Regions from separate parts of the Streptomyces sp. YJ-C3 genome, predicted to be linked through region 1. Evidence: predicted binding sites of a transcription regulator. Region 1 holds the regulator's gene; each other region holds the start of a gene.
The links. The regulator HrcA, encoded in region 1, represses chaperone genes, less so after heat shock. The targets are predictions, from matches to a motif close to TTNGCACTCNGNNNNNCNGAGTGCNAA.

Region 1 (9,411 bases):
CGGCCCGCGCCGTGCGCAGCGAGCGGGCCGTCAGCACGCCCGACACCGCCGAATACGGCCGCGGCCTCCAGCTCGTCGCGTCCCTGGCCGACTCCTGGGGCATCACGTACCGCCCCGGCACCAAGACCGTGTGGGCCCGGCTGCCCGTCGACGAAGCCGAGGCCGTCGCCGACGACCCCTCCGTGGACTCCGCCGTACGCGCCCTGGAGCGCGGCCTGCGCGCCGCCGACCTCCTCGCCCCCCTGCCCAGACGCGTGCCCCACGACCAGGACTGGATCAACCGCGGCGCGCTCTCCTTCCTCGCCGAGGCCTCCGACCTGCTCGCCGGACAGCTCGACGAGGGCATGGTCGCCGCGCTCGTCGGCCAGCTCCTCGTGCCGCGGCTCGCCGACTGGTGCGCGGTCTGGCTGTACGAGGAGGAGGGCCGCGGTCTGCCGGGCACCGCCGACCACGAGCTGCGGGGCGGCGCCGACCCGATGCCCGCGCCCCGGCTCGCCCGCGTCTGGCACACCCACGAGAACCGCATCGAGGAACTCCGCCAGATCCTGGAGAAGGAACCGCCGAGCCTGCCCGACGCCGCCCGCACCGCGGCCGTCCCCGTGCCCTGGCCGTTCGAGGCACCGGACGACACCGGGGCCGAGGAGGAGGCGGGCGCCGCGCTCGCCTACCGGCTCATGGTCGGCGGCCGCACCCTCGGCATCCTGCTCATCGGGCGCGCGGGCCAGCTCCGCTTCCCCGACGAGGTCACCGGACTCGTCGAGGACTTCAGCCGCCGGGTCGCCCTCGCCGTCAGCGCGGCCCGCCGCTACACCCGGCAGGCCACCATCAGCCGCATCCTGCAGCGCGGCCTGCTGCCCACGTCCATCGCCGAGATCCCCGGCGTGCGCAGCGCCCTCGTATACGAACCGAAGGAGGCCGGCGGCCCCGGCGGCGACTTCTACGACGTCTTCCCCGCCGGTGACGGCCGCTGGTGCTTCGCGCTCGGCGACGTCCAGGGCAAGGGGCCCGAGGCCGCCGTGGTCATCGGGCTCGCGCGGCCCTGGCTGCGGCTGCTCGCCCGGGAGGGATATCCGGTCGCCCAGGTCCTGGACCGGCTCAACCGGCTGCTGCTCGACGACGCCACCGAGGCCGCCGACGCCGCGGCCCGCGCCCTCGCCGCCGCCGACGGACAGGACGTCTCGCCCGACGGCACCACCTCCCGCTTCCTCTCCCTCCTCTACGGCGAACTGACGCTGTCCGCCGACGGAGCGGTCGTCACCTGCACCCTCGCCTCCGCCGGGCATCCGCTGCCCCTGCTGATGCGGCCCGGCGGCGAGGTCGTCACGGCGGCCGCCCCGCAGGTCCTGCTCGGTGTCGTCGACGACCCGGACTACACGAGCGAGACGTTCGAGCTGCAGACCGGGGACACCCTGCTGTGCGTCACGGACGGGGTGACGGAGCGGCGCTCCGGACACCGCCAGTTCGACGACGGCGACGGGCTCGCGCAGGCCCTCGCCGGGTGCGCGGGACTGACGGCCCCGCTGCTGGCCGAGCGCATCCGGCGCCTCGTGCACGCCTTCGCGGACACCCCGGCGGACGACGATCTGGCGCTGCTCGTGCTGCAGGCGCAGTGACGTTCCGGGAGGCGGGACAATGGGGTCATGCCTTCCGCACTTCCCGACGGTGAACCGGTGCCCGACGACGGGGCGCTGCCCGCCTCCGCGCTCGCCGGCGCCGCCGACCGGCCGCTCGGCTTCTACCTGCACGTCCCGTACTGCGCCACGCGCTGCGGCTACTGCGACTTCAACACGTACACGGCGACCGAGCTGCGCGGCACCGGGGGCGTGCTCGCCTCCCGTGACAACTACGCGGAGACGCTGGCCGACGAGCTCCGCCTCGCGCGGAAGGTGCTCGGCGACGACCCCCGACCGGTGCGGACCGTGTTCGTCGGCGGCGGCACCCCGACGCTGCTGCCCGCCGCCGATCTCGTACGGATGCTGGGGGCGATCCGGGACGAGTTCGGGCTCGCGGACGACGCGGAGGTGACCACCGAGGCGAACCCGGAGTCGGTGGACCCGGCCTATCTGGCGGAGCTGCGCGCCGGGGGCTTCAACCGGGTGTCGTTCGGGATGCAGAGCGCGCGGCAGCACGTCCTGAAGGTCCTCGACCGCACGCACACGCCCGGCCGGCCCGAGGCCTGTGTCGCCGAGGCGCGGGCGGCCGGGTTCGAGCACGTCAACCTGGACCTGATCTACGGCACCCCGGGCGAGAGCGACGACGACTGGCGGGCCTCGCTGGACGCGGCGCTGGCGGCCGGCCCCGACCACGTCTCCGCGTACGCGCTGATCGTCGAGGAGGGCACCCAGCTCGCCCGGCGGATCCGGCGCGGCGAGGTGCCGATGACCGACGACGACGTGCACGCGGACCGGTATCTGATCGCCGAGGAGATGCTGTCGGCGGCCGGGTTCGACTGGTACGAGGTGTCGAACTGGGCGACGTCCGAGGCGGCGCGGTGCCTGCACAACGAGCTGTACTGGCGCGGGGCCGACTGGTGGGGCGCGGGCCCGGGCGCGCACTCGCACGTCGGCGGGGTGCGGTGGTGGAACGTGAAGCATCCCGGTGCGTACGCGGCCGCGCTGGCGGGCGGACGGTCGCCCGGGGCCGGGCGTGAGGTGCTGGCCGACGAGGACCGGCGGGTCGAGCGGATCCTGCTGGAGCTGCGGCTCCGGGAGGGGTGCCCGCTGTCGCTGCTGCGGCCCGCGGGGCTCGCCGCGGCCCGCAAGGCCCTGGCCGGCGGGCTGTTGGAGGCAGGCCCCTTCGAGGAGGGGCGCGCCGTGCTGACGCTGCGCGGGCGGTTGCTGGCGGACGGCGTGGTGCGGGACCTGGTCGACTGACGCGGGGCGGGGCGGGGCGGGGCCGGGCCGAGCGACTGCGACTACGGCTGTGCCGTCACGAAGTCGATCAGTTCTTCCACCTTGCCGAGGAGCTCGGGTTCCAGGTCCTTGTAGGAGCGGACCCGGGACAGGATGTGCTGCCAGGCCTCGCCCGTGTTCGCCACCCGCCAGCCGAGGGCCCGGCACACACCCGTCTTCCAGTCCTGGCCGTGCGGGATCCGGGGCCAGGCCTCGATGCCCAGCGAGGCCGGCTTCACCGCCTCCCAGATGTCGATGTACGGGTGGCCGACCACCAGCGCGTGCTCGCTCGTGACCGACTGGGCGATGCGCCACTCCTTCGTACCGGGGACCAGGTGGTCGACCAGGACGCCCAGGCGCGCGTCCGCGCCCGGGTCGAACTCCGCCACGATCGCCGGCAGGTCGTCGACGCCCTCCAGGAACTCCACCGCCACGCCCTCGATGCGCAGGTCGTCGCCCCAGACCCGCTCGATCAGCTCGGCGTCGTGCTTGCCCTCCACATAGATGCGGCCCGCGCGGGCCACCCGGGCGCGGGCACCCGGCACCGCGACCGAGCCGGACGCCGTGCGCGTGGGGCGGACCGGTGCGGGAGCGACGGCCGAGGGGCGGACCAGGGTGACGGTCCTGCCCTCCAGCAGGAACCCGCGCGGCTCCATCGGGAACACCCGGAGCTTGCCGAAGCGGTCCTCCAGGGTCACCGTCGGACCCTGCGCCGTCTTCTCGACGCGGACGACCGCTCCGCAGAAGCCCGTGGTGACCTCCTCCACGACGAGGTCCGGCTCCGCCGGGACCTCGGGCGCGGGGTTGTTCCGCTTCTTCCAGGGAGGGGTCAGGTCGGGGGAGTACTGGCGCATTCGGCAGACGATAAGAGAAACCGCGGCGCTCGGCCTACGACACGCCGGAACGGGCCGCCAGTGTGGCGCGCTGCGCACGGACAAACTCCGCGTTCACGGCCGATCCGTGCCCCGGGACGTAGCGGGCGTCCTCGCCGCCCAGCGACAGCAGCCGGTCGAGCGCGGCCGGCCAGTGGCGCGGCGCCGCGTCCGGGCCCGCCTGGGGCTCGCCCGACTCCTCGACCAGGTCGCCGCAGAAGACGATCTCCGGCCCGTGCGGTGTCGCGGGCACCAGGACCGCCAGGTCGTGACCGGTGTGCGCCGGGCCGACGTTCGCGAGCAGCACCTGCAGGCCGCCGCCCAGGTCCAGCGTCCACTCGCCGCAGACCCGGTGGTGCGGGGTGACGAGGAGGTCGGCCGCCTCGGCCGCCGCGTCGGCGTCCAGACCGTGGCGTACGGCGTCGGCGCGCAGCCCGTCGGCGCTGCCCGCGAACACGGTGTCGATGCCCACGGCCCCGTAGACCTCGACGCCCGCGAACGCCGCCGTGCCGAGCACATGGTCGAAGTGCGGGTGGGTGAGCGCGATGTGCGTCACTCTCCCGTGTGTTCCCAGGAGGCGCCGGGTGTCCGCGCGCAGCCGGGCGCCTTCACGGAGTGAGGATCCCGTGTCGATCAACAGGGCCGCGCCGTCGCCCACGACGAGTCCGGTCGTGCAGTCCCAGCCGGGCAGCCGGACCCGCCCCACGTGCGGCGCCAGTTCCTCCCAGCCCGCCGACTTCCAGTCGATGCCCGTGGTGGTCTCCATGGTTCGACGCTAGCGGCCTTGCCGGGCCCGTACCCACCGGCCGTACACTGAGCCGGGGACGATTGGCACTCGCGGACAGGGAGTGCCAAAACGGAAAGATCGCAGAGTCAGTTGCTGGAGGTGCGCGCCGATGCTCAGTGAACGCAGGCTCGAAGTGCTGCGCGCCATCGTCCAGGACTACGTCGGCACCGAGGAGCCGGTCGGCTCCAAGGCGCTGACCGAGCGGCACAGCCTGGGCGTCTCCCCGGCGACCGTGCGCAACGACATGGCCGCCCTGGAGGACGAGGGGTTCATCGCCCAGCCGCACACCAGTGCCGGGCGCATCCCCACCGACAAGGGGTACCGCCTCTTCGTCGACAAGCTCACCGCGGTGAAGCCGATGACCGCGCCCGAGCGGCGCGCCATCCAGAACTTCCTGGAGGGCGCCGTCGACCTCGACGACGTCGTCGGCCGGACCGTGCGGCTGCTCGCGCAGCTGACCCGGCAGGTCGCGGTCGTCCAGTACCCGTCCCTGACCCGGTCCACCGTGCGCCACGTCGAGCTGCTGTCGCTCGCGCCCGCCCGTCTGATGCTCGTGCTGATCACGGACACCGGGCGCGTGGAGCAGCGGATGATCGACTGCCCGGCGCCGTTCGGCGAATCGTCTCTGGCGGATCTGCGGGCGCGGCTCAACAGCCGGGTCGCGGGCCGCCGGTTCGCCGATGTGCCGCAGCTGGTGCAGGACCTGCCGGAGGCCTTCGAGACGGAGGACCGCGGTACGGTCGCGACGGTGCTCTCCACTCTGCTGGAGACGCTCGTCGAGGAGACCGAGGAGCGGCTGATGATCGGCGGCACCGCCAATCTCACCCGCTTCGGACATGACTTTCCCCTCACCATCCGGCCCGTCCTCGAGGCGCTGGAGGAGCAGGTCGTGCTCCTCAAGTTGCTTGGTGAGCAGGGTGATTCGGGCATGGCCGTACGGATCGGTCACGAGAACGCCCACGAGGGACTCAACTCCACGTCCGTCGTGTCGGTCGGCTACGGTTCGGGCGGCGAGGCAGTCGCCAAGCTCGGCGTGGTCGGACCGACCCGCATGGATTACCCGGGAACGATGGGAGCAGTACGCGCAGTGGCACGTTACGTCGGACAGATCCTGGCGGAGTCGTAAGTGGCCACGGACTACTACGCCGTACTCGGCGTGCGCCGCGACGCTTCCCAGGACGAGATCAAGAAGGCTTTTCGGAGGCTCGCGCGCGAGCTGCACCCGGACGTGAATCCGGATCCGAAGACCCAGGAGCGGTTCAAGGAGATCAACGCCGCCTACGAGGTGCTCTCCGACCCGCAGAAGAAGCAGGTCTACGACCTCGGGGGCGACCCCCTGTCGCAGGCCGGCGGAGGCGGCGCCGGAGGCTTCGGCGCCGGCGGGTTCGGGAACTTCTCGGACATCATGGACGCGTTCTTCGGGACCGCGTCGCAGCGTGGCCCGCGGTCGCGCACGCGCCGCGGCCAGGACGCCATGATCCGGCTCGAGATCGAGCTGGACGAGGCCGCCTTCGGGACCACCAAGGACATCCAGGTCGACACGGCCGTCGTCTGTACGACCTGCAGCGGCGAGGGCGCCGCGCCGGGTACCTCCGCGCAGACCTGCGACATGTGCCGCGGGCGCGGCGAGGTCTCGCAGGTCACGCGGTCCTTCCTCGGCCAGGTCATGACGTCCCGCCCCTGCCCGCAGTGCCAGGGCTTCGGCACCGTCGTGCCGACGCCGTGCCCCGAGTGCGCCGGTGACGGCCGCATCCGGTCGCGGCGCACGATGACCGTGAAGATCCCGGCCGGTGTGGACAACGGGACGCGGATCCAGCTCGCGGGCGAGGGCGAGGTCGGCCCCGGCGGCGGCCCCGCCGGTGACCTGTACGTGGAGATCCACGAGCTGCCGCACCCGGTCTTCCAGCGGCGCGGCGACGATCTGCACTGCACCGTGACCATCCCGATGACCGCGGCGGCCCTCGGCACCAAGGTGCCGCTGGAGACGCTCGACGGCATGGAGGAGATCGACATCCGGCCCGGCACCCAGTCCGGCCAGTCGGTCCCGCTGCACGGGCGCGGCATCACGCATCTGCGCGGCGGCGGCCGCGGCGACCTCATCGTGCACGTCGAGGTCATGACGCCGCAGAAGCTCGACCCCGAGCAGGAGCGGCTGCTGCGCGAGCTCGCCAAGCTGCGCGGCGAGGAGCGGCCCACCGGCCAGTTCCAGCCCGGCCAGCAGGGGCTGTTCTCACGGCTGAAGGACGCGTTCAACGGGCGGTGAGCCGTTGGCGGGAGGGGCCCGGGGGTGAACACCCCCGGGCCCCTTTTGCGTGGCACATGCCAGGCGGAACCTCCGATTCGGTCGTCTGACGCGTACGTGGCACGATGCGGTCATGTCCTCCGCACTGACCGATCTCTGCCCCTGTCCGATCGTGCAGGCCCCGATGGCGGGCGGCGCGTCCTGTCCCGAGCTCGTGGCCGCCGTGTCCGAGGCGGGCGGGCTCGGGTTCCTCGCCGCCGGGTACAAGACGGCCGACGGCATGTACCAGGAGATCAAGCAGGTGCGGGGGCTGACCGCCCGGCCCTTCGGCGTCAATCTGTTCATGCCGCAGCCGGAGTACGCGGACCCCGCCGCGGTCGACGTCTACCGCCACCAGCTCACCGGCGAGGCGGGCTGGTACCAGACCCCGCTCGGCGACCCCGACAGCGGACGCGACGACGGCTACGACGCCAAGCTCGCCATCCTCGTCGACGACCCGGTGCCGCTCGTCACCTTCACGTTCGGCTGCCCCACCCGCGAGGTGATCGACTCGCTGCGCGCCGTGGGCACGCTCACCGCCGTCACCGTGACGACGGTGGAGGAGGCGTTCGCCGCGCAGTGGGCGGGCGCCGACGCCGTGTGCGTCCAGGGCATCGAGGCCGGCGGCCACCAGGGCACGCACCGGGACAACCCCGAGACCGACGGCAGCGGCGTCGGCCTGCTCTCGTTGATCGCGCAGGTGCGCGAAGCGGTACAGCTGCCGATCATCGCGGCCGGCGGAATCATGCGGGGCACCCAGATCGCCGCCGTGCTCGCCGCGGGCGCCGACCTCGCCCAGCTGGGCACGGCGTTCCTCGTGACCCCCGAGTCGGGCGCGCCCGCACTGCACAAGCAGGCCATGACCGACCCGCTGTTCACCCGGACCGAGCTGACCCGGGCGTTCTCCGGGCGGCCCGCGCGCGGCCTCGTCAACCGGTTCCTGCGCGAGCACGGCCCGTACGCGCCCGCCGCGTACCCGGAGGTCCACCACATGACGTCGCCGCTGCGCAAGGCCGCCGCCAAGGCCGGTGACCCGCAGGCCATGGCGCTGTGGGCCGGGCAGGGACACAGACTCGCCCGGGAGCTCCCGGCCGGGCAGCTCGTCGAGGTGCTCGCCGCCGAACTCGACGCCGCCAGGGCCACGCTCGGGCAGCGGGGTGCCGCGTGACGGCGCCGGTGTTCGTCGTCGACGGCCCGGTGCCGGGCGACCGCACGTACGTACTGGACGGTGCCGAGGGGCGGCACGCCGTCTCCGTGAAGCGGCTGCGGGCCGGGGAGACCGTCGTGCTGACGGACGGGCTCGGGTCGTGGAGCGAGGGCGTCGTCGCCGCGGCCGAGGGCAAGGACCGGCTGGTCGTCGAGGTCGGGCCGGTGCACGTCGAGGCCGAGGAAGGGCCGCGGATCACCGTCGTACAGGCGCTGCCCAAGGGCGACCGGGGCGAGCTCGCCGTCGAGACCATGACGGAGACCGGCGTCGACGCGATCGTGCCGTGGGCGGCCTCGCGGTGCATCACGCAGTGGCGCGGCGAGCGCGGGGCCAAGGCGCTGGGCAAGTGGCGGGCCACCGCGCGCGAGGCCGGCAAGCAGTCGCGCCGGGTGCGCTTCCCCGAGGTCGCGGACGCCGCGTCCACCAAGGAGGTCGCGGCGCTGCTCGACGCGGCGGACCTGGCGGTCGTGCTGCACGAGGACCGCGACGCGCAGAGCACCGCGCTGGCCTCGGCGCAGCTTCCGGCGGCCGGCGAGATCGTGCTCGTCGTCGGCCCCGAAGGGGGAGTGTCGCCGGAGGAGCTGAAGGTGTTCGGCGACGCCGGGGCGCGGGCGTTCCGGCTCGGGCGCAGTGTGCTGCGGACGTCCACGGCCGGGACCGCGGCGGTCGCGTTGCTGCTGGGGCGGACGGGACGCTGGGGCTGACCGCCGCCGACCGCGTCCTGGCTTCAACCTGTCTTACCCTCCCGTCGTGGACGGTGGCATCCTGCCGTGCATGGGGGCATTGAGTAGGATCAATGGCAATTTGCGCCGGTTACGGAACCCGCGAGGGCTGGCGGTGGCCGGGTGCGTGGCGGCCGTCGTCGCCGCGGGGGTCGCGTGCGAGCCCGTCAACGGCGACCTCAGCCCGTCCACGGCCGCCAGCACCACCGACCAGGAGGCCACCGAGGAGCTGAACCGGCAGCACGCCGACGTGGCCTGGCTCAGCTGCTCCGCGGTGACCGACGAGAGCTCCGGATCCAGTGCCTCGACGCCGACCTCGGTCGAGGTGAACTGCACGGGCAAGACCCGGAAGGGCGAGGACATCACGGTCAAAGGGGCCGTGCACGAGGTCGTCTCCGGGAAGTGCGTCCGCGGCGATCTGACCGCGCGCGTCGAGAACAAGGTGTGGTTCCACGTCTACGTCCTCGGCAACTGCACGGAGAGCAGCGGCAGTTCGACTCCACCGCCGGACGAGTACACTCCGCCGCCGGACGACCAGTGGCCTTCCTCGTCGCACGACGAGAAGCCGCCGCAGGACGACGACAAACCGCCGCAGGACGACGAGAACCCGCCCTCCCACGAGCCGGAGCCCGGCGTCACGACGACCGTGAC
Region 2 (9,411 bases), 610 kb from region 1:
CGGCGGAGCGCCTCTCGGGCAAGCGGGGAGTCGTCGCAGACGAGGACGGATGTCATGACCGTCCTCCGCAGCTGATGCGCGTCACCTTGGGCCTCCAGGCTGGTACGAATCGTCACCTGTGCGGTCGACGCTCTCGGACAGATGCCCGAGCGCTTGTTGTTTCAACCGCCTCCGCACTCTCAACGACGGTCACTCGAAAGAGTTACGGGTCGGACGGCCTAGTTCGGCACTCTACGTGAGGGGCCGCACACAGCCGAGATGGCGCAACGGACCCTCAAGGATTCATCACAAGCTATGCCCCATTTAGCGGCTTTTCTTCCCTTTTGCTGGTGTCTGTAGCTAGATTCTCAATGAGTCATATTTTCATCTCCTTAGACAGTAGATGTACGGTCATGGGCACCGTATCCGCGTCACAACGGCTACAAGGGGACAACGCAATGGCAGATTTCTCCCGCCTTCCCGGACCGAACGCAGATCTCTGGGACTGGCAGCTCCTCGCGGCCTGCCGCGGGGTCGACAGCTCGCTCTTCTTCCACCCGGAGGGCGAGCGAGGAGCGGCGCGCAGCGCCCGCGAGAACTCGGCCAAAGAGGTCTGCATGAGGTGCCCGGTGCGCGCGGAGTGCGCTGCTCACGCCCTACAAGTGCGCGAGCCGTACGGCGTGTGGGGAGGGCTCACCGAGGACGAGCGCGAAGAGCTGATGGGACGGGCCCGCAACCGGCTCGTCACGGCGTCGACAGCGGGGGGCGCAGCGGCCACGGCTGCCGCCGCACGCAATTGAAGGAACGTTTCTGCTGACGCGGTGGCCGCGGGCGCACTCGGGCGGGCCCGCGCCCGTGCTCAGCGCGTGGCGGCCTTCGCCAGATGGTCGAGGGTCGCGGCGACCGCCGGCACCTGGGCCAGATCGGGCAGTGTCAGCGCGACGATCTCGCGCTGCACGGCCGGTTCAACGGTTACTGTCCGTGCACCCTTGGGGCGAACGGACTCGATGGCCAGTTCGGGCAGCACGGCAACACCGAGCCCCGCGCCGACCAGGCCGACCACCGCCGGATAGTCGTCCGTGGCGAAGTCGATGCGCGGCGCGAACCCGGCGCCCCGGCACACCTCGACCAGCTGGCGGCGGCAGCGCGGACACCCCGCGATCCAGGGGTCGTCGGCGAACGCGTCGATGGTCACCGAGCCCGCCTCCGCGAGCCGGTGCCCTTCGGGGACCAGGCCCACGAGCCGGTCGGCGAGCAGGGGACGGACGACGAGGTCGTCCCACTCCTGCGCCGCGTGCGCGCCTTCGTACCGGAAGGCGAGGGCCACGTCGCAGTCGCCCTCGCGCAGCATCTCCACCGAGCGCGGGGGCTCCGCCTCCACCAGGGACACCCGGGTGCCCGGGTGTTCGGCACGCAGGGCGGCCAGGGCCGTCGGGACCAGCGTCGAACTGCCGCTGGGGAACGAGACGAGGCGGACGCGGCCGGCGCGCAGGCCCGCGATCGCGGCGACCTCCTCCTCGGCGGCGGTGAGCCCGGCGAGGATGCCCGCCGCGTGCCGGACGAGGGCCTCGCCGGCCTGGGTCAGGCGCATCTCGCGGCCGGTGCGGATGAGGAGCGGGGTGCCCGCCGAGGTCTCCAGGGCCTTCATCTGCTGGCTGACCGCGGGCTGGGTGCAGCCCAGCTCGCGGGCGGCCGCCGAGAAGGACCCGGTGGCGGCCACGGCGCGCAGGACACGGAGATGACGGGCCTCGATCATGCCCCAAGCATAAGCGGAGCTTGGAGATCGCGCCGATTAATGCATGGCGACTTTGGTCACGGGTCTCGTAACGTCGGTGTCATGAGACTTCTGTCGCTGAACCTGGGCCGGCCCGAGACCGTCGAGTACACCGATCAGCCCGAGGGCGTGACCGGCATCGACAAGCAGCCGGTCGACGGGCCCGTGCGGGTCACCGCGCCCGGCCCCAAGGGGACCGGCGGCAGCGGCCTCGCCGGGGACGCCGTGTGCGACAAGCGGCACCACGGCGGGAACGACCAGGCGGTGTACGCGTTCGCGCGCGAGGACCTGGACGCGTGGGAGGCCACCCTCGGCCGGGCGCTGCCCAGCGGGTCCTTCGGGGAGAACCTCACCACCGAGGGCGTCGACATCACGGGCGCCAAGGTCGGCGAGCGCTGGCGGATCGGCCCCGACCTGCTGCTGGAGGTGACCTCCAGCCGGATCCCGTGCCGGACCTTCCAGGGGCACCTGGGCGAGAAGGGCTGGGTCAAGCGGTACACGCAGGACCGCAGGCCCGGCGCGTACCTGCGGGTGATCGAGCCCGGTGAGATCCGGGCCGGGGACCCGATCGAGGTCGTGCACCGGCCCGACCACGAGGTGACCGTCGCCTTCGTGTTCCGCGCGGTGACCACCGAGCGCGAGCTGCTGCCGCGGGTGCTCGCCGCCGGGGACGCGCTGCGCCCCGAGGAGCTGAAGGCCGCGCGGGCGTACGTCGAGAAGTACGGCTCGTCCGCGTAGGGGGGAATCCTGGTGGCGTACGGGGGTTGAGTCGGGGGGCGCGTCAGGGGCCGCCCCCGATGTGCCGCGGCGGGGCCGGCGGGACGCTCGACGCATGACCCGAGCTGCCGGAAAGTCCCGCCTCAAGCGCGTCCTCGTCGCCCTCGGCGCGTTCGTCACCGTCCTCGTCCTCGCGGTCGGCGGCGGTGTGCTGTGGCTCTGGAACGACGCGCGGGTGAGCACCGTCGGCACGACGGACTTCCGCAACGAGCTGGCGGTGCCGCCGCTCGCCGCGTCCCGGCTGGACGAGAGGAGCGGCCGTCGCGTCTTCGACCTGCGGATGCGGGCGGGCGAGAAGGAGTTCGAGCCCGGCCGCACGACCAGGACGTGGGGCTTCAACGGCGACTACCTGGGTCCCACGCTGCGCGCGAAGCGCGGCGAGAAGGTCGAGGTCCGTGTCCACAACGGGCTCGACGAGCCCTCCACCGTGCACTGGCACGGCATGCATCTGCCCGCCCGGATGGACGGCGGCCCGCACCGGATGATCGGGCCGGGCGAGGAGTGGACGCCCCGCTGGACCGTCGACCAGCCCGCCGCGACGCTCTGGTACCACCCGCATCCGCACGGGCGGACGGAGCGGCACGTGCAGCGCGGGCTCGCCGGGATGTTCCTGCTCGACGACGAGAGGAGCGCGCGGCTCGCGCTGCCGAAGACGTACGGCGTGGACGATCTGCCGGTGATCGTGCAGGACGTGAAGTTCGACGGGGCGGCCTTCGACCACGGGCACAAGATGATGCGGTCCGTCGGCTTCCTCGGCGACCGCACCATGGTGAACGGCACCCTCGATCCGTACCGGGTCGTGCGTGACGAGCGGGTACGGCTGCGGCTGCTGAACGCGTCCACGGCCCGGACGTACGACTTCGGGTTCTCGGACGGGCGGGGCTTCGCGCTCGTCGGGACGGACGGCGGTCTGCTGGAGCGGCCCGCGGCGATGCAGCGGGTACGGCTGTCGCCGGGTGAGCGGGCCGAGGTCGTGGTGCGGATGGAGCCGGGTGAGCGCACGGTGCTGCGCAGTGACGCGCACGACGGCTACGGGGACGCGTGGCAGCGCCGGTTCGGCGGCGGGGACGACTCGTTCGACGTACTGCAGCTGCGGGCGGCGGGCACCCTGCGACCGTCCCCCGAAGTGCCGCACGTCCTGGGCGAGTTGGAGCTCCCGGAGGCCGCCGACGCGGTGCGTTCGCGCTCCTTCGACCTGAAGATGAGCGGGATCAACGGGCGGGCGATGGCCATGGACCGCGTCGACGAGACCGTCACGCGCGGCAGCACCGAGGTGTGGACCGTGCACAACGGCAACGGGATGCCGCACAACTTCCATGTCCACGATGTGCAGTTCAGGGTGCTGGAGATCAACGGCGGGACGCCGCCGCCCGAGCTGCGCGGGCGCAAGGACACGGTGTTCCTGCCGAACGGGACGACGGTCAAGCTGGCGCTGCGGTTCGACGGAGGGCCCGATTTCGCCGATCCGGACGTCCCGTTCATGTACCACTGCCATCTGCTGTACCACGAGGACGGCGGGATGATGGGGCAGTTCGTGGTCGTCGACAAGGGGCAGCGGGCACACACCCCGGCCGGAGCAGGACCCGGTGATCACGAGCACCACTGAACCGTCACTAACCTTGGCCCATGACTACGGCACTGATCACGGGATCCACCGCGGGCATCGGCGCCGCGTTCGCCCGGCGCCTCGCCGCCGACGGCCACAACCTGGTGCTCGTCGCGCGCGACACCAAGCGGCTTCAGGAGCAGGCGACCGAACTGCACGACCGGCACGGCATCGAGGCCGAGGTACTGACGGCCGACCTCGCCACGGACGAGGGCATCGCGGCGGTCGAGGAGCGGCTGAAGGACCGTAAGGCCGCGGTCGATCTGCTCGTCAACAACGCCGGGTTCGGCAACAAGGGCCGCTACCTGGAAGTCCCCATGGCCGACGAGCTGACCATGCTGAAGGTGCACTGCGAGGCGGTGCTGCGGCTGACGTCGGCGGCGACGGAGGTGATGCGCGAGCGCGGCCGCGGCGGCGTGATCAACGTCGCGTCGGTCGCGGCGTTCGTGCCGCGCGGCACGTACGGGGCGTCGAAGGCGTGGGTCGTGCAGTTCACCCAGGGCGCGGCGAAGGACCTGGCGGGCAGCGGGGTACGGCTGATGGCGCTGTGCCCGGGCTTCGTCCGTACGGAGTTCCACCAGCGGGCCGGGATGGGCACGGGCAACATCCCGAAGTGGATGTGGCTGGACGCCGACAAGCTGGTGGCGGCGGCGCTCACCGATCTGTCCCGCGGCAGGTCCCTGTCGATCCCGGATCCGCGGTACAAGGCGCTGATGGGCGTGGTGAAGGTGACGCCGCGCGCGCTGCTGGGCGGGATCACGTCGAAGACGGGGCGCAAGTACGGGCCGCAGTAGTCGCCGGGTGCGGGTCCGCTGTGGCCGGTCGCGCCGTTCCCGTCGAAACCGCATCAGGAAAACGCCGAGGCCCGGCTCCCTGCGACAGGGAGCCGGGCCTCGGTTCAGGTCAGCTCGGCGGAGCGCCTCAGTGCGAGTGACCGTGGCCGTGACCGGCCTCGGGCTCCTCCTCGGCCGGCTTCTCGACGACCAGGGTCTCGGTCGTCAGGAGCAGGGAGGCGATGGACGCGGCGTTCTCCAGGGCGGAGCGCGTGACCTTGACCGGGTCGATGACGCCGGCCTTGACCAGGTCGCCGTACTCACCGGTCGCGGCGTTGTAGCCGGAGCCCTTCTCGAGCTCGGCGACCTTGGAGACGATCACGTAGCCCTCGAGGCCCGCGTTCTCGGCGATCCAGCGCAGCGGCTCGACGGCGGCGCGGCGGACGACGGCGACACCGGTGGCCTCGTCGCCCTCCTTGCCGAGGGAGCCCTCCAGGACCTTGACGGCGTGGACGAGCGCGGAGCCACCACCGGAGACGATGCCCTCCTCGACCGCGGCGCGGGTCGCGGAGATGGCGTCCTCCAGACGGTGCTTCTTCTCCTTGAGCTCGACCTCGGTCGCGGCACCGACCTTGATGACGCAGACGCCGCCGGCGAGCTTCGCGAGGCGCTCCTGGAGCTTCTCGCGGTCCCAGTCGGAGTCCGTGTTCTCGATCTCGGCCTTGATCTGGTTGACGCGGCCGTCGACGTCGGCCTTGTTGCCGCCACCGTCGACGATCGTGGTGTCGTCCTTGGTGATGGTCACGCGGCGCGCGGAGCCGAGGACGTCCAGACCGGCCTGGTCGAGCTTGAGGCCGACCTCTTCGGCGATGACGGTGGCACCGGTGAGGGTGGCCATGTCCTGGAGCATCGCCTTGCGGCGGTCACCGAAGCCGGGGGCCTTCACGGCGACGGCGTTGAACGTGCCGCGGATCTTGTTCACGACCAGGGTCGACAGGGCCTCGCCCTCGACGTCCTCGGCGATGATCAGCAGCGGCTTCGAGCCACCGGCCTGGATGACCTTCTCCAGGAGCGGGAGCAGGTCCTGGATGGACCCGATCTTGCCCTGGTGGATCAGGATGTACGGGTCGTCGAGGACGGCCTCCATACGCTCCTGGTCGGTGACGAAGTACGGGGACAGGTAGCCCTTGTCGAAGGCCATGCCCTCGGTGAAGTCGAGCTCCAGGCCGAAGGTGTTGGACTCCTCGACGGTGATGACACCGTCCTTGCCGACCTTGTCCATCGCCTCGGCGATGAGCTCGCCGACCTGGGCGTCCTGGGCGGACAGACCGGCGACGGCGGCGATGTCGGACTTCTCGTCGATCGGGCGGGCGGTCGCGAGGAGGTCCTCGGACACGGCCTTCACCGCGGCGTCGATGCCCTTCTTCAGGGCGGCCGGGGAGGCGCCGGCGGCGACGTTGCGCAGGCCTTCCTTGACGAGGGCCTGGGCCAGCACGGTGGCGGTGGTCGTACCGTCACCCGCGATGTCGTTGGTCTTGGTCGCCACCTCCTTCACCAGCTGGGCGCCGAGGTTCTCGTACGGGTCCTCGACCTCGACCTCACGGGCGATGGTCACACCGTCGTTGGTGATGGTGGGGGCGCCGAACTTCTTGTCGATGACGACGTTGCGGCCCTTGGGGCCGATCGTCACCTTGACCGTGTCGGCAAGCTTGTTGACGCCGCGCTCGAGGGCGCGACGGGCGTCCTCGTCGAACTTCAGGATCTTCGCCATGGGAGCGGTTCAGCCCTCTCGAAAACTGGAGTAATGACACTGCGCCCCTCGCCGCCCGGCTTGAGCAGGGTGACCAGGGGCGCAGCTCTTCAAAGCATTCGCTTCGAGGTGATTACTTCTCGACGATCGCGAGCACGTCGCGAGCCGAGAGGACGAGGTACTCCTCGCCGTTGTACTTGACCTCGGTGCCGCCGTACTTGCTGTACAGCACGATGTCGCCGGTCTTCACGTCGAGCGGCAGGCGCTCGCCGTTCTCGAAGCGGCCCGGGCCCACGGCGAGGACGACGCCCTCCTGGGGCTTCTCCTTCGCGGTGTCCGGGATGACCAGGCCAGAGGCCGTGGTCTGCTCGGCGTCGAGCGGCTGGACCACAATGCGGTCCTCGAGCGGCTTGATGGCAACCTTGGAGCTGGCGGTCGTCACGATCCGACCTCCCCCTTCGGAGATCTCACGGGGTTAACTGTCTGAGGTGGCGACCAGGTGGATCCGTCGTCGCGGGTGCCGGACCTGCCCGTCGCTGTTGGCACTCTCCGGTGGGGAGTGCCAGAGCCGAGACTATGACCGCGATTAGCACTCGGTCAAGCGGACTGCTAATCGACTCCGGCGCGGCGGGGGATTTCGAACGGAGCTGCGCCCCGATCCGGCCATGCGCCGCGGGGGATTCCCCGCGTTGCCGAGTGCGGCTCCGCCGTGACCGCTCGCGCCGTTCCCCGCGCTCCTTCGGGGCACGGGTCGGTCTCGATTGGGGAACGCGGGCGGTGGAGTCGCCGGTTCCGTACGAGGGTGCGGGCATGGCCGGTCAGCATCGCAAATCCCTCGTGGGCGACATCGCCCTGGCTGTCTTCGTGCTGTTCGTGGACGCGCTCGCGTACGCCGTCACCACGATCTGGCAGTTCGCCGCCCACGTCCGCCCCGCCCAGGAGGCGTGGTCGTGGACCTACCTGGGTCTCGCCGTCCTGATCGCGGCGTCGGCCTTCGCCTTCGGCGGGCGCGCGGGGCTGCCGGTCACCGCGGGGGCGCAGCTCCTCGCGGGCGCCTTCCTGGGCCTCGCGGCACTGGCCCGGCTGGCCTCGGCGTGAGCGCGCAGGCGCGGCAGGACGACGACGCGTTCACCGGTGGCTGCGTGGTGGCCTTCGTGGTGTTCCTGGAGATCGGCTACGCCCTGCTCGCGGGCTTCTCCCTGATGCTGCACGGGATGGCCCGGTCGTCCTACGACCCGAAGTCGGGGGGCCCGCCGCCGGCCACGGACTGGACCGAGGTGTGGTGGTGGGGCGGCGGCGCCGCCATGACCCTGCTGTTCGGCGCCGCGCTGCTGTGGCTGCGGCGCCCGTACGCCGGCGCGGTCCAGCTGTTCGCCGCCGCCTGGACGGTGACCCTGGCGGTCGCCGCCTGGCAGCGGGCTCAGACGTAGTCCTCCAGCCGTCCCACGGTGAACCCCTGCTCCTGGATGCGCCGCAGCATCCGCGTCGTCATCTCGGTCAGCGTCGTGCCCTTGAGGTCGGACGGGCCGCGGAAGTGGGTCAGGATGATGTCGCCGGGGCGCAGGCGGTCGCCGTCGGCGTAGCGCAGGTCGTTGATCTGCATCGAGGCGCGCCACAGGACGATCGCGTCGATGCCGCACGCGCCGGCCGCCCGCAGCGTGTCCGCGTCGTAGTTGCCGTAGGGCGGGCGGAGCAGGCGCGGGGCGGTGCCGAAGCGGCCCTTGAGGCGGTCCTGCTGGCCGCAGATCTCCGCGTGCTGCTCCACGTAGCCGAGGCCGGGCAGGAAGGGGTGCGTGAGGGTGTGGTTCTCCACTCCCGCGCCGAGCGCCCGCAGTTGGCCGAAGTGGTCGTAGCCGGGACCCGCGACGGAGTGCGTGAGGAACATCGAGATCGGCAGCCGCAGGTCACGGACCATGTCGACGAAGCGGGAGTCCTTCTCCGCGCCGTCGTCGAAGGTGAGGAAGACGACCTTGTCCTTGGTCGGGACGCGGTCGATGACCGGGGGGACCTTTCCCGGCGCCCGGGGCGGGAGCACCCGCTGGGCGGGGGGGCCCGGCGCCGGGGCCAGCGGGGCCGGCAGGCCCCAGCGGCGATGGGCGCCCGGGGCCGCCGGGCCCGCGGCGCCGGCCGCCGGACGCGGATGGTGCCGGACCTTCTGCGCGGCCTTCCTGCCCATCCGCTCGATCGGGTCGACGGACTGCGCGCACCCGGTGAGCAGCGCGGCGGCCAGGGCGCAGGCGATGGCCCGCCGCACCCCGGCCGCCCGAACGGCCGCCCCCGCCCAGGGAGTTGTCACAGGTAGTCCTCCAGGCGGGCCACCGCGTACCCCTTGTCGGTGACGTACTTCAGGAACTTGCGGATCATGTCGGGCATGGTGCCCTTCCAGTCCGAGCGTCCCCGGAAATGCGTGAGGATGATGTCGCCCGGATGGATGTCCCGGTCCCACTCGCGGTAGTCCATCCGGTCCACGAACGCCTCGGCGTTCCAGATCGGCGCGTACGTGATGCCGCAGGCCTTGGCGGCCTTCAGGGTGTCCTGGTTGTAGTTGCCGAACGGGGGCCGGAAGAGGGTGGGCCGCTTGCCGTACTTCTTCTCGATGACGTCCTGCATGCCGCAGATCTCGTGCTTCTGCCGCGCGTAGGACAGGCCCGGCAGGTACGGGTGGTGCAGCGTGTGGTTGTTGAGGGTGACACCCAGGCTCTGGGCCCGCTTGAAGTAGGCGTAGTCGGGCTTGACCTCGGCATCGGTCAGG
Region 3 (9,411 bases), 1.0 Mb from region 1:
CTGGCGCGCACGTCGCCGCCGCCCGCCCGGTAGAAGCCGTCGATGTCGATCGTGGTGTCGGGGTCCTTGGACTGCTGGACCACGTGGCCGCCGTACACGTAGACGTTGCGGCGCGTGGGCGCGTACTGGGCGTTCGGTGCGTCGTACTTGTAGGCGACGGTCAGCGACCAGCCGCCGACGCAGCCCTTGCCGGTCGGGGCCCAGACGTTGCCGACCGCGACCGGCACCTCGGTGCCGGTCGTGACGCCGGAGAACAGCGAGGTGATGTCGGACTCGGCGGTGTAGTAGTGCGGGCCGCCGACCTCGGCCGGGGTGCGCACCGCGTTCTGCACGGTGACGGGCGTCTCGGCGCCGGCGCCGATCCTCACCACGGGCCGCGTGGTGAGCGGGTCACCGGCCGGGGAGGTGGCCGGGCCGGCGGTGTCGCAGCGCGCGATCTGGTTGCGGCCCAGCTTGTACGTGCCGTCGTTGCCGCCCCAGAAGAGGCGGGCGTAGGCGACGGTGGCGCCCGGCGGGATCGTCACCTTGCCGGTGGAGGAGTTGACGACCGTCGAGGACAGCCCGGCCGTGTCCGTGTACTGCATGTCGAACTGGTTGTTGTTCTCGGTGCTCGTGCCCGTCTGCGCGGACCGGCAGCGCGCCGCGTCGTCCGCGGGCGTGGTCGGGCACCGCATCACGGTGTTGCCGAGCGTGATGAAGTCGCCGTAGAGGGCTTCCTCGTACCGCTTGGCGAAGGGTTCGACCACCACCGCCGAGGCCGGAACGGCCGCCGCGACGAGGGTCGCGGCGGCCGTGGCCGTGGCGGCGAGGGTCCCGGCGAGGCGGGTGGCGGCGCCTGTGAGCCGCCGGTTGCTTCTTGCGTGTCTAAGCCACATAAGCGGCAATGTAGGCAAAAAGCATCATCACTCAGTGGCTATGCGACGCGACGCTCCGCGTACTCACTGATTTCGGTCATCGGGGGACGCTCCTCCGTGTCCACCTCGTACGTCCGCGGCTCGAAGCCGCCCTCCCCGCGCTCGAACTGGGTGAGCACGGGCCGCACCAGATGCCCGCGGGCCAGCCGCAGCTGCGCCGTGCGGTAGATCGCGGCGGCCATCCGCCCGAGCGCCTGCCCGTCCTGGTGCCGGTGCTTGCGCACCCCCACGTCGACCTGGGCCAGCGCGTCCAGGCCCACGGTGTGCAGGGCGTCCACGAGCAGCCCGAGCTCCACGCCGTACCCGACGGGGAACGGCAGCCGCTCCAGCAGCGACCTGCGGGCCGCGTACTCGCCGCCCAGCGGCTGGACGAATCCGGCCAGCCGGGGCCAGTGCAGATTGAGGATCGGGCGCGCCATCAGCTCCGTGACACGGCCGCCCTGCCCGGCGGCCCCGCCCAGCGGACGGTCGTACATCGCCTTCACGAAGGCCACGCCCGGGTCGGTCAGCAGCGGCCCGACGATCCCGGAGACGAAGTCCGCCGAGAACTCCTTGAGGTCCGCGTCGACGAAACACACGATGTCGCCGGACGTCACGAAAAGTGAACGCCACAGCACCTCGCCCTTGCCGGGCCGCACCGGGATCCGCGGCAGGACCGTGTCCCGGTGCACGACGCGGGCCCCGGCCGCCGCGGCGACCTCGGAGGTGCGGTCCGTGGACCCGGAGTCCACCACCACCAGCTCGTCGACGAGCGGCACCGCCTCCGTCATCAGCTCACGCCGGATCACGGCGACGATCTCCCCGACCGTCTCCTCCTCGTCGAGCGCGGGCAGCACCACGCTCACCGTCTGGCCGGACGCGCGCTTCGCGGCGATGAGCTGGTGCAACGAGCGGTCGGCCACGGACCAGGAGCGCCGCTCAAGCCAGCGCTCGACTTCTTCCAGCACGGTCTGCGGCTCCTTATCGGCGGGGCGGTATCGGTCGATGTGATCCATCTCGCGGTTCGGACGACTATCTCAAGGGTCCAGGCCGTCGGTTACAGTCTTGAACAAGGCCGGTGACCATCGCATGTCGGGGTCGCCGCCCGGTGTCAGCGCGTATCAGGGCGCGACACACAATCGAATACCGCTCATCCAGAGGGGCAGAGGGATACGGCCCGTTGAAGCCCCGGCAACCCTCCAGCCGGTCTCGTACGACTGTCATCGTCGACGTCGCGAGGCTCCCGGCTAGGGAAGGTGCCAAATCCGTCTCGTGGCGAGATGCGCCGCGAGGAAGATGAGGAGAAAGGGCCTCGCCTCTCATGGCTGTACAGACTGTCGCCACCACGACCGCCGCGAACACCGTCGACCTCGGCCCCGCGTCCGGCCTCTCCTGCCGCGAGTGCGGCACCACGTTCCCGCTCGGACCGATCTTCGCCTGCGCCGAGTGTTTCGGGCCTCTGGAAGTCGCGTACGACCTGCCCGTCGGCGACCCCGAGGCACTCCGCAAGCAGATCGAGGCGGGCCCGGCCAACGTCTGGCGCTACGCCCCGCTGCTGCCCGTCCCGGCCGACGTCGCCGAGAAGCCGAACCTGAACCCGGGCTGGACCAAGCTGGTCAAGGCCGACAACCTCGCCCGTGAACTCGGCGTCGAGCAGGGCAGGTTGTTCGTCAAGGACGACTCCGGCAACCCCACGCACTCCTTCAAGGACCGGGTCGTCGCGCAGGCCATCGAGGCCGCCCGCGCCTTCGGCTTCACCACACTGTCCTGCTCCTCCACCGGCAACCTGGCCGGCGCCGTCGGCGCCGCGGCCGCCCGCGCCGGCTTCCGCTCCTGCGTGTTCATCCCGCACGACCTGGAGCAGGGCAAGGTCGTCATGGCCGGTGTCTACGGCGGTGACCTCGTCGCCATCGAGGGCAACTACGACGACGTGAACCGTTTCTGCTCCGAGCTCATCGGCGACCCGCTGGGCGAGGGCTGGGGCTTCGTGAACGTGAACCTGCGCCCGTACTACGGCGAGGGCTCCAAGACGCTCGCGTACGAGATCTGCGAGCAGCTCGGCTGGCAGCTGCCCGACCAGCTGGTCATCCCGATCGCGTCCGGCTCGCAGTTCACGAAGATCGACAAGGGGCTGCAGGAGCTGATCAAGCTCGGCCTCGTCGAGGACAAGCCGTACAAGCTCTTCGGCGCCCAGGCCGAGGGCTGCTCCCCGGTCTCGGTCGCGTACAAGGGCGGCCACGACGTGGTGCGCCCGCAGAAGCCGAACACCATCGCCAAGTCGCTGGCCATCGGCAACCCGGCCGACGGGCCGTACGTCCTGGACATCGCGCGCCGCACGGGCGGTGCCGTGGAGGACGTGAACGACGAGCAGGTCGTCGAGGCGATCAAGCTGCTCGCGCAGACGGAGGGCATCTTCGCGGAGACGGCGGGCGGCGTGACGCTCGGTGTCACCAAGAAGCTCATCGAGGCCGGGCTGATCGACCCGTCCCTGACCACGGTCGTGCTGAACACGGGTGACGGGCTCAAGACGCTCGACGCCGTCGCCGATTCATCGCAGGCGACCGCGACGATCCGGCCGAGCCTGGAGGCGTTCCGCGACGCCGGTCTCGCCGCCCACTGAGCCACCATCCGACCCAGCAGCAACGGGAGTCACCCATCATGAGCGTCAACGTCCGGATCCCCACCATTCTCCGTACCTACACCGGCGGCCAGGCCGAGGTGAGCGCCGAGGGCGCCACGCTCGCCGATGTCATCACCGACCTGGAGAAGAACCACACCGGGATCGCCGCCCGCGTCCTCGACGACCAGGGCAAGCTGCGCCGCTTCGTGAACGTCTACGTGAACGACGACGACGTCCGCTTCGAGCAGGGGCTGGAGACGGCGACGCCGGACGGCGCCGGGGTCTCGATCATTCCCGCCGTCGCCGGCGGCTGATCTTTCCCTGTTCCACGCAGAGTTACGTGAATTGCCCCCTCCGCGAGAGAAGCGGAGGGGGCAATTCTGCATGGTTGAGCGCGGTACAGTTGGGGAAGCCGCTTCCTTCTGCCGCCCGGTGCATGACGGGCGCATATGAGTTCTCGCCCGAACCGCGACAAGAAGCAGCCAAAGTGCCCGGCCCTTTCGAGCTCTTTATGGCATTTGTGCGGCCCGACTTGCCCTGGGATCCGGTGAGTTGGCCCGGTTTCCCCGATCGTGGGCGCCCAGAATTCTCGTCCGATTGACCTGTTGCAGACGGCAGTTGGGCAGATACATTCAGCCGCGGTCGACGCGTTCCGGCGCACACCCCCAAACCCTTTGGGGAGTGAGGTCTGACCCGGGACCGCGAAGTGCGGTCTCGCGCAAGGGCCAGTAATAGGGGAGTTAGGCATGGCTCAGGGCACCGTCAAGTGGTTCAACGCGGAGAAGGGGTACGGCTTCATCGCGGTCGACGGTGGTGCGGATGTATTCGTCCACTACAGCGCGATTCAGATGGACGGCTACCGCACCCTCGAAGAGGGTCAGCGAGTGGAATTCGAGATCTCGCAGGGCCAGAAGGGGCCGCAGGCCGACATGGTCCGCCTGGCCGCCGGCTGAAGCGCGTCACGACTGACAGGCTTCGTACGAGCGAAGGGTCCGTGTCCCCGCCAGGGGGTACGGGCCCTTCGTGCTGTGCGGGCACCGGGGGCGGGCGTCGGGGATCTGTGGTAGCCGCTTGCACTCGCAGGGGTCGAGTGCTAATCATTGGCGTTAGCACTCTCCGAGTGAGAGTGACAGAACTTGGATCGGGTCGGTGAGGTCCGGGAGCCGGGTGGGGCAAGGAACCACAAGGCTCAAGGGCCGTCCGTCGCGGGCACCAGCACGGTCCGTTTGCGTTTCCACCCCGTCCGGGAGGACCACTTCACATGGCCAAGATCATCGCGTTCGACGAGGAGGCACGGCGCGGCCTCGAGCGCGGCATGAACCAGCTCGCCGACGCCGTCAAGGTGACCCTGGGCCCCAAGGGTCGCAACGTCGTCCTCGAGAAGAAGTGGGGCGCCCCCACGATCACCAACGATGGTGTGTCCATCGCCAAGGAGATCGAGCTCGAGGACCCGTACGAGAAGATCGGCGCCGAGCTGGTCAAGGAGGTCGCGAAGAAGACGGACGACGTCGCCGGTGACGGCACGACGACCGCGACCGTCCTGGCCCAGGCCCTGGTGCGCGAGGGTCTGCGCAACGTGGCCGCCGGTGCCAACCCGATGGCCCTCAAGCGGGGCATCGAGAAGGCCGTCGAGGCCGTCTCCGCCGCTCTCCTTGAGCAGGCCAAGGATGTCGAGACCAAGGAGCAGATCGCTTCCACGGCCTCCATCTCCGCCGCCGACACCCAGATCGGCGAGCTCATCGCCGAGGCCATGGACAAGGTCGGCAAGGAAGGCGTCATCACCGTCGAGGAGTCCCAGACCTTCGGTCTGGAGCTGGAGCTCACCGAGGGTATGCGCTTCGACAAGGGCTACATCTCGGCGTACTTCGCCACCGACATGGAGCGTATGGAGGCGTCGCTCGACGACCCGTACATCCTCATCGTCAACTCGAAGATCGGCAACGTGAAGGACCTCCTTCCGCTGCTCGAGAAGGTCATGCAGTCCGGCAAGCCGCTGCTGATCATCGCCGAGGACGTCGAGGGCGAGGCCCTGTCGACCCTGGTCGTCAACAAGATTCGTGGCACCTTCAAGTCCGTCGCCGTCAAGGCCCCGGGCTTCGGTGACCGCCGCAAGGCCATGCTCGGCGACATCGCCATCCTCACCGGTGGCACCGTCATCTCCGAGGAGGTCGGCCTCAAGCTGGAGAACGCCGGTCTCGACCTGCTCGGCCGCGCCCGCAAGGTCGTCATCACCAAGGACGAGACGACGATCGTCGACGGCTCCGGTGACAGCGACCAGGTCCAGGGCCGCGTCAACCAGATCCGTGCCGAGATCGAGAACTCGGACAGCGACTACGACCGCGAGAAGCTGCAGGAGCGCCTGGCGAAGCTCGCCGGCGGTGTTGCGGTCATCAAGGCCGGTGCCGCGACCGAGGTCGAGCTCAAGGAGCGCAAGCACCGCATCGAGGACGCCGTTCGCAACGCGAAGGCGGCCGTCGAGGAGGGCATCGTCGCCGGTGGTGGCGTGGCCCTGCTGCAGGCCTCCGCGGTCTTCGAGAAGCTGGAGCTCGAGGGTGACGAGGCGACCGGCGCCAACGCCGTGAAGCTCGCCCTGGAGGCCCCGCTCAAGCAGATCGCCGTCAACGGTGGCCTTGAGGGTGGCGTCGTCGTGGAGAAGGTGCGGAACCTGGCCGTCGGCCACGGTCTGAACGCCGCCACGGGCGAGTACGTCGACATGATCGCCGAGGGCATCCTCGACCCGGCGAAGGTGACGCGCTCCGCGCTGCAGAACGCCGCGTCGATCGCCGCGCTGTTCCTCACCACCGAGGCCGTCATCGCCGACAAGCCGGAGAAGGCCGCTGCCGCGGGCGCTCCGGGCGGCATGCCGGGCGGTGACATGGACTTCTGAGCCGTCTCACGGTTCAGCCGGTCTGTTCGTCCCGAGGGCGGCATCTCCTCTTCACGAGGGGGTGCCGCCCTCGGGCGTTTCCCCGTTCCCGGGTTCCGCACAGGAATCCTCTTGTTCCCTTGATCGTCACGGGTTACTGTCCCCGGGCGCGTACTGGGGAGTAGTGCGCAATCACGGCAGGTGGGGGACATGGCCGACAGTGACGGTGTGCCGGAAAAGAGCATGAACGCGTGGGGGCAGGCCATCTCGGCCGTCGCGCTGGTGGGGGCGCTCGCCGTGGGGTTCTGGGCGATCGCGCGGGACTCGGCGTCCGACCAGGGCGGTGCGCCGGAGGCCGCCGCCTGCTCGGGCGGGGCGCCGGAGAAGGGCGACAAGGCGGCCGGCCGGGTGTACGGGGCCCAGCTGTGCAAGGCGCTGAACCAGAGCGAGCTCGCCACCTGGCTGGGGACGCCCGGCGAGGTCCCCAAGAGCGCGAGCGGCAGCGGCGACGGGTCGATCGGCTCGGGCAGCAGCAAGATCCCGTACCGGTCGGCGCGGATCGAGTTCGAGACGTACACGGTGACGCTCTCGGCGACGTACGACAAGCTGCCGGTGGACGCGGAGTCCGTGGCGTTCCTCGGCCGTGACGTGCACGCGCAGAAGGTGTTGCGCCGCGCCGCGGTCTTCTACTCGACGCAGACCCTGGGCATCCGCTTCCGGCTCGACGGCTCGGACGCCGAGAGCACGCAGGGGGTACCGGCCGAGGCGCTCACCGTGGCGCTCGACCCGAAGAACCGCGGCGGCTCCTACGAGCTGGCGGTGTGGCGCAACGGCGGCGGCTACCCGGACCGGACCGTGCTCCTCGAGGTCGCGGAGCACGTGCTCCCGGTGGTGCCCGGCTTCGACTCAGGGACGACGCTGCCTCAGGACGCGCCCTCCTCGTAACTGGCCCACGCGTCACGGCCCGCCCGGGACGCGCTCGTCGCCGCCGTCTGGGCCTGCCGGAACGCGCGCTGCGCCAGCTCGGCGGGCGGGACGTCCCAGCTGCCGGTCCAGGTGCGGCCCGCGCGCGCCAGCTCGTAGACCAGTACGCCGATGCCCGCGGCGGCGGTGAGCATGCCGATGCCGGTCAGCGCGGCGCCGGTGGCCAGCCGCCGCTGGTCGGGGCGGAACTCGGTCCAGGAGATCTTGGAAAGGGTGCTCTCAGCCATGGGGCCAGGATGCGGGAGGGCGGGCGCGGTCGCATGTGGAGCGCGGGGCGGGCGGCGGCGCTCAGCCGGCGGTGGGGCAGAACACCGTCGTCGACGATGAAGTCCAGGGCGTCGTAGCCCCGCGTCTTCGGGCTGCTCAGGGCGTAGGCGTGGAGGCAGAAGCCCGTGTCGGTGCCGCGGGCGGTGACTCAGTGGTCGGCGCCGCGACCAGCAGCGAGCCGGTGACCAGGGCCAGTCCGATGGGGTTGCGCGGGTTGTGGACGGAGCGGCTGGTGCCCCCACCGCTGCGTATGAAGACGCGGTCATCGTCCATGAGGGCATTCTGGTACGGGAGTTGCGGGCGAAGAGCGGAGCGGGGGGAGCTCAGGATGGCGCGGGTGGTGCGGAGGGGATTCGGATGGCTGCTGTTGGTGGCCGTGGTGCTGGCGGCCGCTGCGGGGGCGGTGGCCACGAAGGTGTCGGGGACGGTTGCCGAGGAGCGGGCCTGGAAGGCGGCCGGGCCGTGCCGGGCCGGTGCGCCCTTCGCGGAGTCGGCCGGGTGCCGGTTCCGGGAGCCCGCCGTCGTCGGGCGGACCGTGGTGGGGCACAGCAGGTCGGGCGGGGACAGCTGGCTGTACTTCCGGGACGGCAAGCCGTTCGGGCGGCTCAATGTCTCCAGCGATGACGCCGCCGCCTTCCAGCCGGGACAGCGGGTCGAACTCGTCTACTGGCAGCGGAAGGTGCGCCAGGTGACGGGGGCCGGGCACACGGCCGACCTGGCCGTGCCGGACGGCGGCGAGGTCGCTGCGGCGGTGGTGGCGCTCGGCTGCGCCGGGGCGGGCGTGGCGGCGGTGGCGGCGCTGCGGTTCCGGTTCCGGCGGCGGCCGCACGACGAGGTGCGGCCCTCGCCCGTGGGGTTCGTGGTGCTGGCGGTGCTCAGCGCGGCCTGGCTGATCCCCCTGAGCTACTTCCGCCCGACGACGCTGTGGCAGGAGCCCGCCCTGTACGTGGGTCTCGTGGTCACCGGGGCGCTGTGCGTGCCGATATGGCGGGCGGCGCGGCTGTGGGCCCCGGCGGACTTCGGGGCGGCGCCGCCCCCGCCGGACGACCGGGAGGTGTTCGTGCGGGCCGCCTTCCTGGACGACACCGCGTACAACCCGGACGGTTTCGGCACGCACCTCGTCCTGGGCGGCGGGCAGCCGGCGGCCGTGGTGCCGCACGGCGGGCCGGGCCGGTTCGCGGCCCGGGACGTGCCGGTCGGGCAGCTGCGGCTGACGGAGATACGCCGGGTACGGGCCGGCGACGGGGAGACGGTGTCGCGCGGCTGGTACGTCGCCGTGTTCACGGACGGGGCGGACGGGAGCGAGGTACGGCTCGGTGCCGAGCCCCGTCAACTGGCCCTGGTCCTGCGGGCGTTCAAGGAGTACGGGGCCGTCGTCGCGGTGTGAGGCCGCCGCCGGGCCCCGGTGGCGGACGGGTACGAGGAGGGGCGGCACCCCGTGACCTCGGGATGCCGCCCCTCCTCGTACGCGAGGTGTCAGATCTTCGCCGGTTCCTTCGGCTGTGCCGGGCCGGCCGGTGTCTGCTCGGCGCGGGCCGCCGGGGACCCGCCCGGGGTTGTCTCCTGGGAGTCCGCGTTCAGCTCCACCAGCATCTGCTTGCTGAAGCCGAAGAAGTACGTCGCGAGGAAGCCGACGACGTAGCCGACCAGCAGGCCGCCGCCGTAGACGGCGATCGTGGTGCCCAGACCCTTGTTGCCGTCGAGGAGGGGGAACAGCGCCCAGCCGGACGGGCCGATGGCCGTCGAGCCGACCTTGTCGCCGATCATCGAGAAGAAGCCGA

Region 2: the regulator HrcA is predicted to act here: its motif matches at 7,246-7,272, upstream of groES (co-chaperone GroES).
Region 3: the regulator HrcA is predicted to act here: its motif matches at 4,620-4,646, upstream of groL (chaperonin GroEL).

What each region holds. Positions count from the first base shown of each region.
Region 1 covers NZ_CM132685.1:7,492,656-7,502,066, reverse strand. The annotation lists gene ACVHNB_RS33930 (SpoIIE family protein phosphatase) at 1-1,613, shown strand, start outside; gene hemW (radical SAM family heme chaperone HemW) at 1,641-2,873, shown strand; gene ACVHNB_RS33920 (DUF3097 domain-containing protein) at 2,915-3,745, opposite strand; gene ACVHNB_RS33915 (MBL fold metallo-hydrolase) at 3,780-4,529, opposite strand; gene hrcA (heat-inducible transcriptional repressor HrcA) at 4,660-5,676, shown strand; gene dnaJ (molecular chaperone DnaJ) at 5,677-6,813, shown strand; gene ACVHNB_RS33900 (nitronate monooxygenase) at 6,926-7,999, shown strand; gene ACVHNB_RS33895 (16S rRNA (uracil(1498)-N(3))-methyltransferase) at 7,996-8,742, shown strand; gene ACVHNB_RS33890 (hypothetical protein) at 8,888-9,411, shown strand, end outside.
Region 2 covers NZ_CM132685.1:8,101,117-8,110,527, forward strand. The annotation lists gene ACVHNB_RS36505 (response regulator transcription factor) at 1-56, opposite strand, end outside; gene ACVHNB_RS36510 (WhiB family transcriptional regulator) at 438-779, shown strand; gene ACVHNB_RS36515 (LysR family transcriptional regulator) at 839-1,735, opposite strand; gene ACVHNB_RS36520 (MOSC domain-containing protein) at 1,817-2,491, shown strand; gene ACVHNB_RS36525 (multicopper oxidase family protein) at 2,586-4,136, shown strand; gene ACVHNB_RS36530 (SDR family NAD(P)-dependent oxidoreductase) at 4,157-4,930, shown strand; gene groL (chaperonin GroEL) at 5,058-6,680, opposite strand; gene groES (co-chaperone GroES) at 6,793-7,101, opposite strand; gene ACVHNB_RS36545 (hypothetical protein) at 7,470-7,757, shown strand; gene ACVHNB_RS36550 (hypothetical protein) at 7,754-8,089, shown strand; gene ACVHNB_RS36555 (polysaccharide deacetylase family protein) at 8,080-8,955, opposite strand; gene ACVHNB_RS36560 (polysaccharide deacetylase family protein) at 8,952-9,411, opposite strand, start outside.
Region 3 covers NZ_CM132685.1:8,496,073-8,505,483, reverse strand. The annotation lists gene ACVHNB_RS38525 (DUF7927 domain-containing protein) at 1-875, opposite strand, end outside; gene ACVHNB_RS38520 (glucosyl-3-phosphoglycerate synthase) at 914-1,861, opposite strand; SAM riboswitch class I at 2,041-2,196, shown strand; gene thrC (threonine synthase) at 2,215-3,513, shown strand; gene ACVHNB_RS38510 (MoaD/ThiS family protein) at 3,552-3,827, shown strand; gene ACVHNB_RS38505 (cold-shock protein) at 4,260-4,466, shown strand; gene groL (chaperonin GroEL) at 4,775-6,400, shown strand; gene ACVHNB_RS38495 (DUF6215 domain-containing protein) at 6,590-7,324, shown strand; gene ACVHNB_RS38490 (hypothetical protein) at 7,303-7,590, opposite strand; gene ACVHNB_RS38485 (hypothetical protein) at 7,727-7,903, opposite strand; gene ACVHNB_RS38480 (hypothetical protein) at 7,968-9,017, shown strand; gene ACVHNB_RS38475 (PTS transporter subunit EIIC) at 9,107-9,411, opposite strand, start outside.